Regions from separate parts of the Micromonospora desertarenae genome, predicted to be linked through region 2. Evidence: riboswitches for the same ligand, from Rfam matches in the RefSeq annotation. Region 2 holds a riboswitch; each other region holds the start of a gene.
What was found. A riboswitch is a leader RNA that binds a small molecule or an ion and turns the genes downstream of it on or off. The one in region 2 is predicted to bind cobalamin.
Positions count from the first base shown of each region.

Region 1: it holds a riboswitch for cobalamin, as region 2 does, so the genes downstream of both, cobN (cobaltochelatase subunit CobN) here and SM577_RS24570 (energy-coupling factor ABC transporter permease) in region 2, are expected to answer to the same signal.
Region 3: it holds a riboswitch for cobalamin, as region 2 does, so the genes downstream of both, bluB (5,6-dimethylbenzimidazole synthase) here and SM577_RS24570 (energy-coupling factor ABC transporter permease) in region 2, are expected to answer to the same signal.

Region 1 is NZ_JAXCFQ010000008.1:169,578-175,906, reverse strand. It holds gene SM577_RS18605 (LacI family DNA-binding transcriptional regulator) at 1-351, opposite strand, end outside; gene SM577_RS18600 (MFS transporter) at 506-1,717, shown strand; gene SM577_RS18595 (hypothetical protein) at 1,876-2,211, shown strand; gene SM577_RS18590 (MBL fold metallo-hydrolase) at 2,228-2,947, opposite strand; cobalamin riboswitch at 3,259-3,388, shown strand; gene cobN (cobaltochelatase subunit CobN) at 3,708-6,329, shown strand, end outside.
Region 2 is NZ_JAXCFQ010000013.1:107,639-113,967, forward strand. It holds gene cbiQ (cobalt ECF transporter T component CbiQ) at 1-204, opposite strand, end outside; gene SM577_RS24565 (energy-coupling factor ABC transporter substrate-binding protein) at 204-524, opposite strand; gene SM577_RS24570 (energy-coupling factor ABC transporter permease) at 521-1,201, opposite strand; cobalamin riboswitch at 1,232-1,403, opposite strand; gene SM577_RS24575 (GNAT family N-acetyltransferase) at 1,762-2,322, opposite strand; gene SM577_RS24580 (MFS transporter) at 2,607-3,863, shown strand; gene SM577_RS24585 (pyridoxal phosphate-dependent decarboxylase family protein) at 3,956-5,512, shown strand; gene SM577_RS24590 (lysine N(6)-hydroxylase/L-ornithine N(5)-oxygenase family protein) at 5,536-6,329, shown strand, end outside.
Region 3 is NZ_JAXCFQ010000004.1:142,471-148,799, forward strand. It holds gene SM577_RS09400 (discoidin domain-containing protein) at 1-883, shown strand, start outside; gene SM577_RS09405 (crotonase/enoyl-CoA hydratase family protein) at 962-1,726, opposite strand; cobalamin riboswitch at 1,929-2,121, shown strand; gene bluB (5,6-dimethylbenzimidazole synthase) at 2,157-2,792, shown strand; gene SM577_RS09415 (Rieske (2Fe-2S) protein) at 2,887-3,738, shown strand; gene SM577_RS09420 (LysM peptidoglycan-binding domain-containing protein) at 3,982-5,214, opposite strand; gene SM577_RS09425 (pilus assembly protein TadG-related protein) at 5,230-5,661, opposite strand; gene SM577_RS09430 (TadE/TadG family type IV pilus assembly protein) at 5,658-6,137, opposite strand; gene SM577_RS09435 (TadE/TadG family type IV pilus assembly protein) at 6,122-6,329, opposite strand, start outside.

The DNA of each region.
Region 1 (6,329 bases), on a different contig from region 2:
GCGCAGCCCGGCCGGCTCCCGGGTCGGCAACCAGTGCAGCACCACCCCCAACCCGTACGGCGCGCAGACCCGCGCCGCCGCGCCGACCACCCGGTCGACGTACGGGTCGTCGAGGACGCTGGCGTCGGCGCCCGCCACCACGACCACCAGCCGCACGCCGCTGCCCCGGACCAGCGCCCGGGCGGCGAGGTTCGGCGCGTACCCGAGCCGGTCGGCGGCCGCGTTGACCCGGTCGCGGGTGACCGGCGCGGCGTAGCCGGTGCCGGCGAGCACCCGCGAGGCGGTGGCCCGGGAGACCCCGGCCGCCGCGGCGACGTCCTGGAGGGTCGGTGGTCGGCGTGCCGTCGTCATCGCTGTCCTCCCCGTGGTCGGCCGCCCGCCGGCGGTCCCCACCGCATCATCCCGCGCCACGGGGCCGGTGGGTAAGGGGTGGCACCGGGTTGTGGTGAGAACGCTCTCAGGTGTGCGATCGAGGGGAAGTGCGTCCACCGGAAGGAAACCCGCCGTGAGTCCCGCCACCGCCCCACCCGCCGCACCGGCCCCGGCCGTGCCCCGATCGGTGCTCGCCGCCCGTACCGGCGTGGCCGTGGTGTTCGCCCTCAACGGCCTGGCCGTGGCCACCTGGTTCGGCCGGGTGCCGGCGGTCCGCGAGGCGCTCGGGCTCAGCGCCGGCCGGCTCGGGCTGCTGCTGCTCGCGATCTCCGCCGGCGCGCTGCTCGCCATGCCCACCGCCGGCCTGGTGGCCCAGCGTCTCGGTACGTCCCGGACGGTGGCCGCCTCCACCCTGCTCGTCGCGGCCGGCCTCACCCTGGCCGGGTTCGCCGGCCTCGCCGGCTCGCTGATCGGGGTGGCGGTCGGTCTCTTCGCGCTCGGCTACGGCTCCGGCACCTGTGACGTGGCGATGAACGTCGAGGGCGCGGCCGTGGAACGACGGCTCGGGCGTACCGTCATGCCCCGCTTCCACGCGGCCTGGAGTCTCGGCTCGGTGGCCGGCGCGGCGCTCGGCGCCGGAGCCGCCCGCCTCGGCCTGCCGATCGCCGCCCACCTGACCGCGATCGCCGTGGTGGTGCTGGTCGGCACCGTGCTGGCCGCCCGGTCGTTCCTGCCGGTGGCGGAGAGCACGACGGCCCCGGCTCCGGCCCGCCGCCGGCGGGACCTGCTGGCCGCCTGGCGGGAGCCGCGCACCCTGCTGGTCGGCCTGCTGGTGCTGGTGATGGCGTTCGCCGAGGGCAGCGCCAACGACTGGCTGGCGGTCGCCTTCGTCGACGGCCACGGCCTCAGCGAGGCGGCCGGCGCGGCGGTCTTCGGCGTCTTCGTGGTCGGCATGACACTGGGCCGGACGGTCGGCACCCTGGCGCTGGACCGGTGGGGTCGGGTGCGGGTGCTGGTCGCCACCATCCTGCTCGCCACCGTCGGCGCCGCCACGGCGGTGCTGGCCGGATCGGGGCCGGTGGCGATCGCCGGCGTCGCGCTCTGGGGCGTCGGCGCCTCGCTCGGCTTCCCGGTCGGGATGAGCGCGGCCGCCGACGACGAGGAGCGGGCCCCGGCCCGGGTCAGCGTGGTCGCGGTGATCGGCTACACCGCGTTCCTCGGCGGGCCGCCGCTGCTCGGGATGCTCGGCGACCGGGTCGGCACGCTGCAGGCCCTGCTGGTGGTGCCGCTGCTCCTGGTGCCCACCCTCGCCCTGGTCCCCGCCCTCCGCCCCCCGTCCCGCTGACCCGCGACGGTGGTCACCACGATCGCTCAGCAGGTGGTCGTCGACGCCCACCTTCCGGCGGACGATCCCCGGTTCGCCGCGCAGGGGGCTCTCAGGGAGTGTCCAGGGGGTTGCCAGGCAGGGGTGGTGCACTGGGAGGGCGAGGAGAGGAGCGGGGCATGGGCTGGTTCAGCCGGCGGCCGCGGGCCGCCGAGGGAGCGGTGACGAAACTCGACCGGGAGGCGACCCGCGAGGACCTGGCGGCGCTGGAGGCGTTCGTGACCAGCCGCCGGGGCGTGGAGTTCTACCTGGAACCGGAGACCACGGCGACGGACACCACGGTGGTGGCGATCGCCCACGACGGCGAGTGGATCCGCCGCCGGACCGGCACCCCGCGGGCCGCCGGCGCGATCGCCCGCAAGCACGCGGTGCCGCTGTACGAGGCGGCCCGCACCGGCTACCCGGAGCGGATGCGCGCCTGGAACCGGGCCCACCCGGAGCGGCGCGCCCGCTGACCGGACGAGGGCGGGTTCACGCCTCGGCGGCGACCGCCGCGCGCGCCTCGTCCAGCGTCATCGGCGGCTGGTGGCTCGCCACGTACCACTGGACGTCGTCGCTCAGCAGCCGGCGTACCAGGCCCAGGTCGGGCCGGTCCGCCGGGGTGCGCAGGTGTGCCGGCGGCGGGTAGTAGGCGTCGCCGAGCAGCAGCACCCCCGAGTCCGGCACGGTCACCACGGTGGAGTCCGGTGCGTGTCCGCCCCCGACGTGCCGCACCCGTACGCCCACCGGCAGCTCCAGCTCGTCGGTGAAGGTCCGGGTGGGCGGCAGCACCGCGAAGCCCTCCCACGAGTCGACGGCCAACGCCCGGGCCCGGAAGCTGGGGCCGAGCCGCGGATTGGCCCGCACCTGCTCGCGCAGGTACCGGTGGCTCCACGGCCGGGCCGCCTCCTCGCGCAGCAGCCGCTCGCCGGCGACGTGTCCCACGATCTCCACGTCCGGCCAGGCGCAGGCGCCCCAGACGTGGTCCCAGTGGTGGTGGGTGTAGACCAGCCAGCGCGGCGCCGGCAGCCCGGCGGCGCGCAGCGCGGCCTGGATCTCCCGGGCGTGCGCGGGGCTCTGCCCGGCGTCGATCAGCACGCTGCCCCGGTCGTCGGCGACCAGCGCGACGCCGGCCTGTACGGCCGCCGGATCGGGGTCGCCGGGGCAGAGCCAGACTCGCCCGGCGAGGTGCTCGAACCTCATGTCGATCATCGCGACACCTCCTCGGACGGGTGCGGAAAACGGCTGTCCGCCAAGATCCTAAACCCCGCCGGAGATCGGGCTCCCGGCACGTCGGCCGCGCCGCCGGCATCCCCCTCCGCGTGCCCTCTGCCCGGCGTCAACCCACGCGGCCTCAGCGGGCGGGAACCGTTGCGTGGGTTGACGCAGAGCCCGGGTGGTGGAGCGATGCGGCTCCGCGCGGATCGGAGCGGTTCGACGGCGGCGCAGGGCGACGCGGGGCGGCGAGGGCGCGTTGACCGGTACCCGGCGGGTGTGGCAGCATTCCCGGCCTGACGGCAGTGAAGGAAGCCGGTGCGATTCCGGCGCGGTCCCGCCACTGTCACCGGGGAGCGATCCCCCCTCGTGAGTCACGGCCGTGCGTGCGCGGTTGGAAGGCCGGGGGTGAGCGTCGATCCGGGAGCCAGGATACTTCGGCCGTCGGGAGTTGACCCCAGGGCGTGGACACCCGAGGAGGACCCGATGACGCACCGCGTCTCCATCGTCGGCGGCGGCCGCCGTACCCGGCCCGGCCGCGCCAGCGCACCCGCCGCCTTGAGCCGCCGCGCCGCCGCGCCCGCCGCGGGCCGCCGCACCGTCGTTCACCGCTGAGTTCCGCACCCTGCCGCGTCCCGGCACCGGCCCGCCGCCGGTGAGCCGGCCGCCGGCGCCGCCCGTCCGCTGAACCAGCACCCGTCCCGCCGCGCCCGGCCGCCTCCGTCGACCGGGTGGGCGTCACTCTCCGGAGCCATTCGTGCGCATCCTGCTGCTCTCCACCGCCGACACCGACCTGCTCGCCGCCCGGGCCAGCGGCGCCGACTACCGGCTGGCCAACCCGGCCCGGGTCGCCGCCGACGCCGTGCCCGCGCTGCTCGACGGCGTCCACCTCGCGGTCGTACGCCTGCTCGGCGGCCGGCAGGCGTGGCCGGACGGGCTGGCCACGGTGCTCGCCTCCGGCGTGCCCACGGTGGTGCTCGGCGGCGAGGCGGTGCCGGACGCGGAGCTGATGGCCGCCTCCACCGTGCCGTCCGGAGTGGCCACCGAGGCGCTGGCCTACCTGGTCGAGGGCGGGCCGGCCAACCTCGCCCAGCTGGCCCGGTTCCTCTCCGACACGGTGCTGCTCACCGGCGAGGGCTTCGCCCCGCCCGCGCCCACCCCGGCCTACGGCGTGCACGGCGAGCACCCCGCCGACCCGGACCGGCCGACCGTCGGCATCGTCTTCTACCGGGCGCACGCCCTCGCCGGGAACACCGCCTTCGTGGACACCCTGGCCGCCGCGGTCGACGCCGCCGGTGGCAACCCGCTGCCGATCTTCTGCGGCTCGCTGCGCGGGCTCACCTCGGGCGCCGGGCCGCTGGGCCTCTTCGCCGGCTGCGACGCCCTGCTGGTCACCGTGCTCGCCGCCGGCGGCACGGTCGCCGCGGACGCCTCCGGCGGCGGCGACGAGGACGCCTGGGACGTGGGCGCGCTCGCCGCCCTCGACGTGCCGGTGATCCAGGCGCTCTGCCTGACCAGCACCCGGGAGCAGTGGGCCGGCAGCGACGCCGGACTGTCCCCGCTGGACGCCGCCATGCAGGTGGCCGTCCCCGAGTTCGACGGCCGCATCATCAGCGTGCCGTTCTCGTTCAAGCGGATCGACGCCGACGGGCTCTCGGGCTACGTCGCCGACCCGGAACGCGCCGCCCGGGTCGCCGGCGTCGCGGTGCGGCAGGCCCGGCTGCGGCGGCTGCCGAACGCGCGGAAGCGGGTCGCGGTGGTGCTCAGCTCATACCCGACGAAGCACTCCCGGGTCGGCAACGCGGTCGGGCTGGACACCCCCGCCTCGGCGGTCCGGCTGCTCGGCGCGCTCGCCGAGGCCGGCTACCACCTCGGCGACGCCCGTGTGCCCGACGACGGGGACGCGCTCATCCACGCCCTCATCGCCGCCGGCGGGCACGACGTCGAGTGGCTCACCCCCGAGCAGCTCGCCGCCGCGCCCGCCCGGGTGCCCGGCGACCGCTACCGCCGCTGGTTCGACCAGCTGCCCGCCGAGCTGCGCGAACGGATGCGTGAGCACTGGGGCGAGCCCCCCGGCGAGCTCTACACCGACGGCGGGGACATCGTGCTGGCCGGGCTGCGGTTCGGCAACGTCGTGCTGCTCATCCAGCCGCCGCGCGGCTTCGGGGAGAACCCGATCGCCATCTACCACGACCCGGACCTGCCGCCCAGCCACCACTACCTGGCCGCGTACCGGTGGCTGGCCGCGCCGGTCGCCGACGGCGGCTTCGGCGCCGACGCGGTGGTGCACCTGGGCAAGCACGGCACCCTGGAATGGCTGCCCGGCAAGGGACTCGGGCTGGCCGCCGGCTGCGCCCCGGACGCCGTCCTCGGCGACCTGCCGCTGGTCTACCCGTTCATCGTCAACGACCCCGGCGAGGGCACCCAGGCCAAGCGCCGCGCGCACGCCGTGGTCGTGGACCACCTGGTGCCGCCGATGGCCCGCGCCGAGACGTACGGCGACCTGGCCCGGCTGGAGCAGCTGCTCGACGAGTACGCCACCGTGCAGGCCCTCGACCCGGCCAAGGTGCCCACCGTGCGGGCCCAGATCTGGGCGCTGGTGCGCGCCGCCGAGCTGCACCACGACCTGCACACCGAGCAGATGCCCGGCGAGGACGACTTCGACGACTTCGTGCTGCACCTCGACGGCTACCTGTGCGAGGTCAAGGACGTGCAGATCCGCGACGGGCTGCACGTTCTCGCCGCCGCGCCCACCGGCGAGCCGCGGGTGAACCTCGTCCTCGCCGTGCTGCGCGCCCCGCAGGTCTGGGGTGGCCGGTACGCGCTGCCCGGCCTGCGGCAGGCGCTCGCCGCCGCGTACGGGCTGGACGAGCAGGCGCTGCTCGCCGCGCCCGGGGAGCGGCTGACCGCGCCGGAGGCGCTGAGCGACACCGTCGACGGGCCGGCCGGCACCGCCGCCGACGCGGTGGACCTGATCGAGGCGCTCGCCCGGCGGCTGGTGGTCGGCATGGAGACCCTCGGCTGGGCGCCCGACAAGGTCGACGCGGTGGTCGAGGAGGTCACCGGCCGGGCCGTCCCGGACGCCGCCGCGGTGCTCCGCTTCGCCGCCACCGAACTGGTGCCCCGGCTGGAGCGGACCACCGACGAACTGGCGCACACGCTGGCCGCGCTCGACGGCCGGTTCGTGCCGCCCGGCCCGTCCGGCTCGCCCACCCGCGGCCTGGTCAACGTGCTGCCCACCGGGCGGAACTTCTACTCCGTCGACCCGAAGGCGATCCCCAGCCGCAACGCCTGGGACGTCGGCGTGGCGCTCGCCGACTCGCTGCTCGCCCGGCACCTCGCCGACACCGGCGGGTACCCGCGCTCGGTCGGGCTCACC
Region 2 (6,329 bases):
CCGGGCCGCCCGCAGCAGCACGGCCGGCGACACCCTGGCGGGGCCGAGCAGCAGGGTGGCGGCGGCCCCGCCCGACAGCACCGCACCCGGCCACGGCGGCAGCGCGACCGCGCAGGCCAGCAGCCCGAGGGAGAGCAGCGCCTTCTCGGCGGGGTGCCGCGGCCGCCAGGGACCGGTGTGCGCCGCGACGTCGAGCGCGAACACTACTCGCGCGGCTGCTCGGCGGCGGTGCTCCGCTGCCGCTGCCGGGTCCGGGCGACCCCGAAGTAGTAGCCGAGGAACCCGGCGCCCAGCGCGGCCTGGAGCGCGAAGAGCGCGGACTCCACCTCGCCGGACGGCGGCTCGTAGATCGGCGCGAACCACGGCTCGTAGTCCGGGTGGTCGTCCACGATCGCCTGCTCGGCCAGGGCGTCCGCCCCGGTGAAGGGCTCGTCGCCCGACCCGAGTCCGAGTGCCACCGGCGCCACCGCCAGGGCCAGCACCGCGAGCAGCAGCACCAGGTTCGTCCGGGTGAAGCGCTTCATGCCCGTACCTCCGCCGGCGTCCGCAGCACCCCGAGCCGGCGCAGGTCGTCCCCGCTGGTCCGGGTCAGCAGGCGTACCACCAGCACGGAGAGCAGCCCTTCGCTGATCGCCAGCGGGATCTGGGTCACGGCGAAGATCCCGCCGAACTTCGCCAGCGCGGCGACGAACCCGGCCGCCGGGTCGGGAAACGCCAGCGCCAACTGGACGCTGGTGACGCAGTACGTGGCGAGGTCACCCAGCGCCGCGGCGGCGAACACTGCCACGTCCATCCCGCCACCGGCCCGGCGGACCAGGGCGTAGACGGCGAAGGCGACCCACGGGCCGACGATCGCCATCGAGAAGATGTTGGCGCCCAGTGTGCTCAACCCGCCGTGGGCCAGCAGCACCGCCTGGAACAGCAGCACGATGCCGCCCAGCACACTCATCACCGGTGGCCGGAACAGCACAGCGCCCAGCCCCGTGCCGGTGGGGTGCGAACACGACCCGGTCACCGACGGAATCTTCAACGCGGACAGCACGAACGTGAAGGCGCCCGCCGCTCCCAGCAGCAGTTTCGAATCCGGATCCCGGCGCACCTGCCGGACCAGCGTCCGGCTGCCATGGACGACGAACGGTGCGGACACCGCGAACCACGCCGCGGCCTGCACCGGGGGCAGATAGCCCTCGGCGATATGCATGGAACGACCTTCCTCTCCAGCACCTCGTGGATGAGATCACTCGTCAAGGCCGGTCTCCTGGCTCCCGGATCAACGCTCCCTCCGGCCTTCCCGGGCCCGGATGGGCCCAGTGGCGTCGTCGGAGATCGCTACCCGGTCACAGTGGCGAGGGCCGCGCCGGTCTCACACCGGCTTCCCGTGCACCTTGACGGCGAGAGGCTATCGGTCGGTCATCCTGCGGGCAAGCCGCCGCCGCCGGCCCGGGCACCCGCCGTCCGCCGGCCGGCGCCTCGCGGCCCTGGTCAGAGCGGGTGCCCGGAGCATCGGCGCCAGCTGGGAATTCGTGGCGCGCGGGCCGGCCCGCCGGCCGGTCGCCGGACCCGACCGGCGGGCAGCGGCCCGGGGGTGAACGATCGGTGAGACGAAGCCGACAGCGGACGCCACGGGTGTCGGTCAGCGACGCGACCGGCATCTCGTGTCGTCGGCTCCCCTCGGCGGTGGGTGTCCCACGCAGCCGGTTCGACTGCCGCGGCGGTGGCGGGAGCGGACCGGTGGGCGTGCGGGACCGCCCCGACGGCGGTTCAGGCCGGGGTCGGGTGGTCCGCCTCGAACCGGGCCCGGGTCAGGAAGGCGAGCTGGGCGCGCTTGTCCGGCATGTCGACCTCGGAGCCGAAGGTGAAGCCCTCGGCCTCCAGGCGGCGCAGGGCGAGGTGGTTGCGCACGTCCGGCTCGACGACGATCCGCTGCGCGGCCGGGTCACGGAACAGGAATCGGGCGAGCGCCGGGCCGACGGCGGTGGTCAGGCCGCGTGCGTAGCGCCGGCCGGGGTTGAGCAGCAGGTGCATCCCGATGTCGCCGGGCTGGACCGGGTAACGCTCGCCCACCGGGTCCGCCTCCGGTTGGTAGGTCTGGAAGAGCCCGACCGGTTCACCGTCGACCATGATCAGGTAGGCGTGGTGGGTCGGCAGGCTGTCGATGAACGCGTAGATCTCGCGTACCTGGTCGACCGTGTGCGTGCCCATCCCCCAGAACGAGTTGCGGGGCTGGGTGACCCAGCCGTGCAGCAGGTCGGCGTGCCGGTCGGGGTCCACGGTCACGAGCGACAACTCGCCGAGATCGGAGATCTTCTCCTGGTATGTCATGGTGCGGGGTCCTTAGCTACGGGGTGCGGACGGGCGAGGCCGTGCTGCCGGTTGACCGTCGACGTCGTCACCCCGTGGCCGCGGCACTCCCGCGCGCCATCGACGAGGCTCGACGCCATCGCGGATCGGAGGGAGGGCGACGCGCGTTCCGTCGAGCGCCCAACTTAGGCTAACCTGCCCTAACGAAGGCTGACCTTACCTGGAGGGTGCGTGAAGCGGAACTGGGCGGCTCTGACGCTCGAGGCCATGCGTCAGCTCACCTCGCTCGGCCACCGGAGCGCCGCATGAAGGGCCGTCTCGGCACGCTCACCGCGCTGTACGTCACCCAGTACCTCGGCATCGGCTTCATCACCGTCGGGCTGACCGCCATCCTGCGCGACGGCGGGACGTCGCTGGACACCCTGGCGCTGCTGCAGATCGTCGGTCTGATCTGGCCGATCAAGTTCCTGTGGGCGCCGATCCTCGACCGCTACGGTTCCCGGCACCGCGGCCACTACCGGTCCTGGTTGCTGGTGTTCCAGGCCGCCCTGGTGCTGGCTCTGCTGGCGCTGCTGCCGTTCACCCGCCCCGCCGAGCGGCTCGGCCCGGTCGTCGCCATCTGCGCCGCGTACGTCTTCTTCTCGGCCACCCAGGACATCGCCGTGGACGCGGTCGCCGTCCGGCTGCTCGCCGAGTCGGCCCGGGGCGTCGGCAACGGCATCCAGGTCGCCGCCAGCTACCTCGGCAACCTGCTCGGCGGCGGCGCCTGCGTGCTGGTCTACGACCGGTTCGGCTGGGCGCCGGCGGTCGGCCTGCTGGCCGCGCTGACGGCGGTCGGGCTGCTGGTGGTGTGGCGGTTCCGGGAGCCCCCGCGCACCGACCGGGTGCCCCGGGTCGGCGCGGCCTACCGGGCGCTGCTGTCGGTGTTCGGCCAGCCCGGTTGCCGGTGGTGGACCTTCGGTGTGGTGCCGCTGGTCTACGTCGGCGCCGGGATGGCGTACGCGCTGGTCACGCCGGCCCTGGTCGACGCCGGCTGGTCGCTGGGCCGGGTCGGCGTGGTGACCGGGGTGGTGACCAGCGCACCGGCCATCGTGGCCGGTCTGCTCGCCGGCCTGGGGATCGGGCGCCTCGGTCGCAGCTGGGTGCTCGTGGCCGGCGGGGTGGCGCTCGGGCTGTCGACGGTGCTGCTGCTGCCACTGATGAACGGGCACGCGCCGCTGGCCGGGACGGTCGCCGCCCTCTGCTGCTTCCTGGCGGCGTACACGGTGGCGAACGTGGTGCTCTACACGGTCAACATGGACTACTCGCGGCCGGACACCGGCGGCACCGACTTCACGGTGCTGTCGTCGTTCGGGTTGGTCTGCTCGTTCGTGGCGTCCTCGGTCGGGCTGGCGGCCGCCGAACGGGTGGGCTACCCCGCGGTCGCGGTCGCGTCAGTGGTCCTGGTGGCGGCCGGGGTCGTGCTCGGCCTCGCGCACCAGCGGCGGCACCGCCCGCCGCGGACCCCGGTCGAGACGGCCGACCAGCGCCCGGTCGTGGGCGACGTGACCCCGGTGGGATGAACCGCCGACCCCCTACTTGACGATCTATTAGGTTAGGCTAACCTAACTGCGGCGCTCGCGCCCATCATGTCCACCTCGACCTGAGGACCTGCATGAGCCTGACCGGAAGCACGCTCGACAGCTCGTCGACCGGGGCCGTCCCCGACCTGTCCGCCGCTCGGGCCCACCTGTTCAACGCCGGTTCGGTCGCGCGCTACCAGCGCGTGCTGAGCCAGGGCGTGGACCGGGTGGCCGACCGGGTGGCCGGCGCGGACCGGCCGTTCACCGGCGTCACGCCGGAGGCGTTGGCTCCCCTGATCGCCGGCGTCGACCTGGACCGGCCGTTGGGTGACACCGACGCCGCCCTCGACGAACTGAGCGAGCTCTGGCTGCGCGACGCGGTGTGGTTCCACCACCCCCGCTACCTGGCCCACCTCAACTGCCCGGTGGTGATCCCGGCGTTGCTCGGCGAGGCGGTGCTCAGCGCTGTCAACTCCTCCCTGGACACCTGGGACCAGAGCGCCGGGGCCACGCTGATGGAGCGGCGGCTCGTCGAGTGGACCGCCGGGCGGATCGGCCTCGGCACCGCCGCCGACGGCGTCTTCACCAGCGGTGGCACCCAGTCGAACCTGCAGGCGATGCTGCTGGCCCGCGAGGAGGCGTACCGCCGGGTGGTCGGCGCGGCCGCGACCCGCCCGGCCCGGGCGGAGGTGCTCGCCCGGCTGCGGATCGTCACCTCCGCCGCCGGTCACTTCAGCGTGCAGAAGGCCGCCAAGCTGCTCGGTCTGGGCAGCGACGCGGTCCTCACCGTGCCCACCGACGCGGGCCGGCGGATGCGCACCGACGAACTCGCCCGGACGATCGACCGCTGCCGCCGGGACGGCCTGGTGGTGATGGCCGTCGTGGCCACCGCCGGCACCACCGACTTCGGCACCATCGACCCGCTGACCCAGATCGCCGAGATCTGCGCGGCGGCCGGGGTGTGGCTGCACGTCGACGCGGCCTACGGCTGCGGCCTGCTGGTCTCCCCCACCCGCCGGCACCTGCTGCACGGCATCGAGCGGGCCGACTCGGTGACGGTCGACTACCACAAGTCCTTCTTCCAGCCGGTCAGCTCCAGCGCCCTGCTGGTACGCGACGGCCGGATGCTGCGGCACGCCACCTGGCACGCCGACTACCTGAATCCCGCCCGCGCCGCCGAGCAGGGCATCCCCAACCAGGTGGACAAGAGCATCCAGACCACCCGCCGCTTCGACGCGTGCAAGCTCTGGCTCACCCTGCGGATCATGGGCCCGGACGCCATCGGCGCGCTCTTCGACCGGGTCGTCGACCTCGCCGCCGAGGCGGGGCGCCTGCTCGACGCCGATCCCCGCTTCCAGGTGGCCGCCCGGTCACAGCTGAGCACCGTGGTGTTCCGCTACCTCCCGGACGGCGTCGGGCCCAGCCTGGCCGACGAGGCGAACCTGCACGCCCGCGAGGCGCTGGCCGCCTCCGGGGCCGCCCTGGTGGCCGGCACCAAGGTGGACGGTGCCCACTACCTGAAGTTCACCCTGCTCAACCCCGAGACCACGGTGGCCGACATCGCCCACGTCCTCGACCTGATCGCCGAGCACGCCGCCTGGTACGCCCGCACCAGCTCCGCCGCCGAGCTGTCCTGCCCGGTCGGCTGACGCCCCGCCGCTTGGAGAAACGCATGTCGACCCACGACTTCATCGCCGTCGGCCTGGGCCCGTACAACCTCGGCCTGGCCTGCCTGACCGCACCGATCGACGACCTGGACGGGGTGTTCCTGGAGGCCCGCGACGGCTTCGACTGGCATCCCGGGATGCTGCTCGAGTCGACCCGGTTGCAGACGCCGTTCATCGCCGACCTGGTCAGCCTCGCCGACCCGACCTCGCCGTACTCCTTCCTCAACTACCTCAAGGAGACCGGCCGGCTCTACCCGTTCTACATCCGGGAGAGCTTCTTCCCGCTGCGCGCCGAGTACAACGACTACTGCCGGTGGGCCGCCGGGCGGCTGCCGAACCTGCGCTTCGGGCACACCGTCACCGCCGTCGAGTACGACGAGGCCGACGGCCGCTACGTGGTGCACGCCGACACGGCGGACGGGCCGGTCACCCACCGGGCCCGGCACCTGGTGCTCGGCACCGGCACCCCGCCGTACCTCCCGGACGCCTGCGCCGGCCTCGGCGGCGACCTGATCCACAACTCGCGGTACCTGGAGCACCGGGAGGCGCTGCGGGCCAAGCGCAGCATCACCATCGTGGGCAGCGGGCAGAGCGCCGCGGAGATCTACCACGACCTGCTCGGCGACATCGGCACGTACGGCTACCAGCTGAACTGGGTCACCCGCTCGCCCCGGTTCTTCCCGCTGGAGTACACCAAGCTGACCCTGGAGATGACCTCACCGGACTACGTGGACTACTTCCACGCGCTGCCCGAGCCGACCCGCTACCGGCTGGAGGCCGAGCAGAAGGGGCTGTTCAA
Region 3 (6,329 bases), on a different contig from region 2:
CAACCGCATCGACGGCCCCGGCAAGGTCTGGGGCGAGCTGCGCGACGTCGACAACCTGACGCTGGACAACGTCTGGGTCGAGCACACCGTCTGCGCGTACTGGGGGGTGAGCGTCAGCGGCCTGAAGATCACCAACAGCCGCTTCCGGAACACCTTCGCCGACGCCGTCAACATGACCAACGGCAGCACCAACAACCTGGTCAGCAACTCCGAGGGCCGGTCCAACGGCGACGACGCGTTCGCCCTCTTCTCGGCCGTCGACCAGGGCGGGTCCACGGCCAACCACGGCAACGTCTTCGAGAACCTGACCGCCACGCTCACCTGGCGGGCGGCCGGGATCGCCGTGTACGGCGGCTACGACAACATCTTCCGCAACCTCTACATCGCGGACATGCTGACGTACTCCGGCATCACGATCAGCTCGCTGGACTTCGGCTACCCGTTCATCGGGTTCGGCGCCAGCCCGCCGACCCAGTTCCAGAACATCTCGCTGATCCGGGCCGGCGGTCACTTCTGGGGTGCGCAGACCTTCCCGGCGATCTGGGTCTTCTCGGCGTCGAAGGAGTTCCGCGGCATCCGCGTCTCGGACGTGGACATCGTCGACCCCACGTACTCCGGGATCATGTTCCAGACGAAGTACAACGGGGGCCAGCCGGAGAACCCGATCACCGACACGGTCTTCACCAACGTGTCGATCTCGGGGGCCCGGCGCAGCGGTGACGCGTTCGACGCCAAGTCGGGCTTCGGCATCTGGGTCAACGAGATGCCGGAGCAGGGTCAGGGCCCGGCCGTCGGCTCGGCCACCTTCGTGAACCTGCGGCTGACCGACAACTGGCAGGACATCCGCAACACCACCTCCACCTTCACCATCAACCGCAGCTGAGCGGCACCGGATCGGGCGCCGCCGGGAGGACCAGCCTCCCGGCGGCGCCCGTCCCTCGGCTCCGATGCGGTCGCGGCGTCAGTCGGCCGGGGCGCCGTGCCGGCCGGCGCCGGCAGTGAACCGGGCCGCCCCGGCCGCCGCGTCGGCGGCCAGCGAGTCCATCCCGTACGCCAGCTCGGTGGCGAGCGCCGCCGGCTCCGGCAGGCCCGCGCCGGCCAGCACCGAGGCCCGGTCGTTGCGCAGGCAGGTCTGCGGGTGCCGGGCGATCTCGGCGGCCAGCCGCTCGGCCGCCGCCCGCGCCTCACCCGGCGCGACCAGCCGGTTCACCAACCCCATGGCGTACGCCTCGTCGGCCGGTACCGGCCGGCCGGTGAGGATCAGGTCCATCGCCCGGCTCTCGCCGACCAGCCGGGGCAGCCGGACCGTCCCGCCGTCGATCAACGGCACCCCCCACCGCCGGCAGAACACCCCGAGCACCGCGTCGGACTCGGCCACCCGCAGGTCGCACCAGAGCGCCAGCTCCAGCCCGCCGGCCACCGCGTACCCGGAGATGGCGGCGATCACCGGCTTGGTCAGGGTCAGCCGGGTCGGGCCCATCGGGCCGTCGCCCTCCGCCTCGACCCGGTTGCCGCTGGGCGTGCCGATCGCCTTCAGGTCGGCCCCGGAGCAGAACGTGCCGCCGGCGCCCCAGAGCACGGCCACCGCCGCGTCGGGATCGGCGTCGAAGGCCCGGAACGCGTCGGCCAGTGCCCGGGCGGTCGGCCCGTCGACGGCGTTGCGCGCCGCCGGCCGGTCCAGGATCACCGTGGTCACCGGCCCGTCCCGCTCGACCCGTACGCCCATCGGCACAGCATGCCCCCGGCGGTGCCGGCACGCCAGGGGGTGACCGTCAGTGGTCTCGGGCTCCGTCCCTTCGCACCACGGTCGCGCCGAGCGCGGCCCCGACCACTCAGGAACCACAGTGGTTGTGGGGCTCCGGCCCGCGACCGGATTACCACCCGCCCGGGTGTCCGGCGACCGGGCGCGGGGCTAGCATCACCGACGGCACGATCATGCGAGGTGCCCCGCGCGAGCGGGGAGAATCGGGAAGCCGGTGGAAATCCGGCACGGGCCCGCCGCGGTGACCGGGGAGCCACCGTCCACGCGCAGCAGCGCAGCCACTGGCCCGACGGCCGGGAAGGCGGGCGGCCAGGCGTCGATCCGGGAGTCCGAAGACCGGCCTCGCGTCCGGTGCCCACGCCGGGGCGTGGGCCGAGCGCAGCGGGAGCCTGCCCTGAACACCGAGCTGTACGACGTCATCCACCGCCGCCGGGACGTGCGCGCCCAGTTCACCGGCGCGCCGGTGCCCGAGGAGGTGCTGCACCGGATCCTCACCGCGGCGCACGCCGCGCCGAGCGTCGGCTACTCCCAGCCCTGGGACTTCGTCGTGGTCCGCGACCCCGAGCTGCGGCGCCGCTTCCACGACCACGTACGCACCGAGCGGGAGACGTTCGCCGCCACGCTGGACGGCGCGGCGGCCGAGACGTTCGCCCGCATCAAGATCGACGGCGTGCTGGAGTCGACCCTGTCGATCGTGGTCACCTACGACCCGGCCCGGGGCGGCCCGGCCGTGCTGGGCCGCCACGCCATCGCCGACACCGGGCTCTACTCGGTCTGCCTGGCCATCCAGAACCTCTGGCTGGCCGCCACGGCCGAGGGACTCGGCGTCGGTTGGGTGTCCTTCTACCGGGAGCCGTGGCTGGCCGACCTGCTGGGGATCCCGCCCGGCATCCGGCCGGTGGCCTGGCTCTGCCTGGGCCCGGTCACCCACCTCGAGTCCGTGCCCGACCTGGCCCGGCACGGCTGGCGGCAGAAGCGGCCGCTGGCCGACGCCGTCCACCAGGACCGCTGGGCGGAACCGGCCCGGTGATCCCGGACCGGGCCGTCGCCCGGTCGCCACGCACCGCGGCGGATCCGTCACCGCCGACCGGTTTGCGACCGCGAACGCCGGGAAGTCGGTACGGGTGCGAGCACTGTTGACGAAGATCGAACAGAACACCCGGCTGGACCGGGTGGGTGACCGGTTGCAGCGTGCGGTGCAGGCGACGCTGCGGCCGCAGCGGGTCCGCGACCTGCTGCACGGGGTGTGGCTGGGCCATCCGCTGCACCCGGCGATGGTGCAGGTGCCGGTGGGCGCCTGGATCAGCGCGGCGGTGCTGGACGTGCTGCCCGGGCAGCAGCGGGCGGCCACCACGCTCACCACGCTGGGCACGGTGAGCGCCCTGCCGGCGGCGGTCGCCGGCCTCAACGACTGGGCCGCGCTCGCCCCCGACCAGCGCCGGGTGGGCCTGGTGCACGCCGCGTCCAACACCGTCGCCCTGGCCTTCTACGCCGGCTCGGTGAGCGCGCGCCTGCGCGGGCGGCACGGGCTCGGCCGGGCCCTCGGCATGATGGGGCTCAGCGCGGCCAGCATGGGCGCCTACATCGGCGGGCACCTGGCGTACAAGCAGGGCGCGCAGGTCAACCAGAGCATCTCCGAGATGCACCGGATGAGCGGCGGCTGGCACCCGCTGGGCGACATGGCGGCCCTGCCGCAGCGCCAACTGATCACCCGGGAGATCGACGACGTGTCGGTGATCCTCTACCGGCACGACGACGACGTCACGGTGATGCTGGAGCGCTGCCCCCACCAGAGCGGCCCGCTCGGCCAGGGTGAGGTGCAGGTGGTCGACGGGCACGAGTGCGTGGTCTGCCCGTGGCACGGCAGCACGTTCCGGCTCAACGGCGGCGAGGTCGTGCACGGCCCGTCCGGCAACGACCAGCAGATCCTGCAGACCCGGATCCGCGAGGGCGTGCTGGAGGCCCGCCTCCCCTGACCCGCGACGCGGGTGGTGAGGTCGCGCGGCGGTAGGTCGGCGCGCCGCCGCCCGAGCGGGCCGCTGCCGCAGAGTCATCACGCTCTTCTGGATGTACTGCCGGGTCCGAGGTGACCGTCGGTGACGGTCTGCCTGTCCGGTCCGGTCGGGGGTCGGTCTCTGACGTGTCGGCGCTGGGTTGTCGGGCGCTCAGGTCGGTGCTGGGCGCGGTCGTCGGGACGGCGGCTGCGTCGGCTCGGCCGGCTAGTCGCGGCGGTGCCGACCCACCGGGAGTTCTCCGGCGCTCGCCTGCGCCCCGGTCCGGCCGCGTCCGGTGGCCGGGCGGCGCCGCAGCCCGAGGACCGCGCCGATCTGGGCGCCGACGATGCTGGCCACGGCGAGCACGGCGGAGACCGCCAGCGGCCGGTTCATCCGGTCCGGCTCACCCGCCCGGGCCGCCCCGACCGTCACCGGAGCGCCGCCGGGAGCCTCGGCCGCCGGCGGCGCCACGCCCGGCCGTTCCCGCGTCGTCTCCGCCGACCCCGGCGCGGCCCGGTCGGAGCCGGCCTTCCCCTGGGTCGCCCGACCGGGCGTGGTCGGGGCCGCGGTCTGCTGGCCCGCGCCGGCCTGGCCGGGGTTCGGCTGGCCCGGTGCGACCTGACCTGGGGTCGGGTGGCCGGGGCGGGTCGGGCGGGCGACCAGTCGGCCGGTGGCGTGCGGACGGGCGCCCCGGTCGCTGGCCTGCGCTGGCAGCTTCAGCAACTGGCCGGGGCGGATCCGGTCCGGGTCGTCCAGCCGGTTGAGCCGGGCCAGCTCCCGGTAGTCGGCGAACTCGCCCAGGTAGCGCTCGGCGACGGCGCCGAGGTAGTCCCCCTTCGCCACCCGGTAGACGGGCGCGCCGGCGACCGGCGCGCGGCTCCCCGACCCGCCCGCACCCGACCCGCCCGCGCCGGGCGGCAGCGCGCCCGACTCGCTCGCGCCGGGTGGCAGCGCGGGCGACGCGATCGAGTACCAGGCCGCTTCGGGCGCCGAGGGCGGGACCGATGCCGGTACCAGCGGCGCGACCGCGGCCGGCTGGGCGTACGGCTGCATGGTGGCGGTGGCGGCGCTCGCCGCCGGGGCGGCGGCGACGATCAGCGCGACCGACCCGACCAGCGCGGCCGCCGCGCGCTGCTGGCGGCTCATCCCGGGCAGCCGGGGCGCCGGCCGGCGTAGCGCCTGCGCTGCCAGCTCGACCAGCACCGAGAGGGTGAAGGTGGCCCAGCCGAACCAGCCGGCCAAGGCCAGCGCCCGCAGGAAGAGCCGGCCGTCGTCGCGGCTGGTCAGGGTGGCGCCGATCTCGGCGACCGTGGGCACGTGGTCGGGCAGCGGGTTGCCGGCGAGGGCGAGCAGCGCCACCGGCCCGCCGACCACCACCGCGCAGAGCACGACGAGCGCGGCGAACCCGGTCAGGACCCGTCCGGTCCGCCGGAGGGCGGAGCGACCCGATGCGGCCATGGCTGCCTTCCTTCCCTACGGCGCGCGGGTGAGCGCCCGCGCGGTGGCCTCCCCGGAGACGGTGACGGTGTCGTCGAAGCCGAAGAGGCCGAGCATGGATCTGCGGTAGGTGACGGTGACCTCGACCCGGACGACGGTCTCGCCGTCGACGGTCGGGAAGCTCACCGTGTGCCGGGTCGCCCCGGCCGCGGCCAGGTAGTCGGCGATCGCCCGGCGCGCCTGCGGCTGGTTGATCCGCTTCGGTCCGCCCTCGATCGCGGTGGCCCGGTCGATGGCCTGGCCGCCCGTCCGGGCCGCCTCGGCGGCCAGGTTGTCGGCGCGCTGGAGGGTGCGCAGCTGCCCGGCGCCGTCGACGGCCAGACCGATGATCGCCAGGACGCCGACCATCGTCACGGCGAGGAAGACGCTCACCCGGCCGGTGTCGGACGCGGCGGCCCGGCGGGTCATCCCCGGCTCCGGTAGCGGTCCAGCGGCGAGGTGAAGCTCGCCGCGACCCGGTTCCCGGCGGGCATCCCGGGCAGCGCCGCGAGCTGGATGTCCCGGAACGAGACAGTGCAGGCCACCTGGACGGTGACTGTCGCGTCCTGTCCGACCGGGCTGCGGAACGCCGCGTCGAACGTGGACGGCCTTCCGCGTACCGAACCGCTGAAGGTGACCTCCGGCGTGCCGGCGCAGTCCAGGCCACGCCAGTCCAGTTGCCGGCGGGCCGCGTCCCGCGCCGCGCGCCGCGCGGTCGCCGGATCGCGGGAGATCGACGCGGCCCGGGCGGCGTCGTGCGCGGCGGCGTCGATCGCCTCGGCCGCCACCGCGGTACGCCCGGCCACCCCGGCCAGCACGATGAGCGCGATGAAGGCCGGCGCCAGCACCGCCACCTCGATCGAGACCGAGCCCCGCTCGGCGGTACGGCTCACGGCTCGGTCCACCGTTCCACCGTCCCGTGCGCGGTCTGCCGCACCGGGAAGTCGACGCCGGGGATCACCGACAGGGAGCGCCCGCGCACCGTGCAGGTCACCTCGGTGGCGCCGGTGACGCAGCTCGGCCCGGGGTCGTCCCAGCCGACCAGCCAGTCGCCGGCGGACCGCAGGAAACGGGTGGCCCGCGCCTCCCCGGCGCCG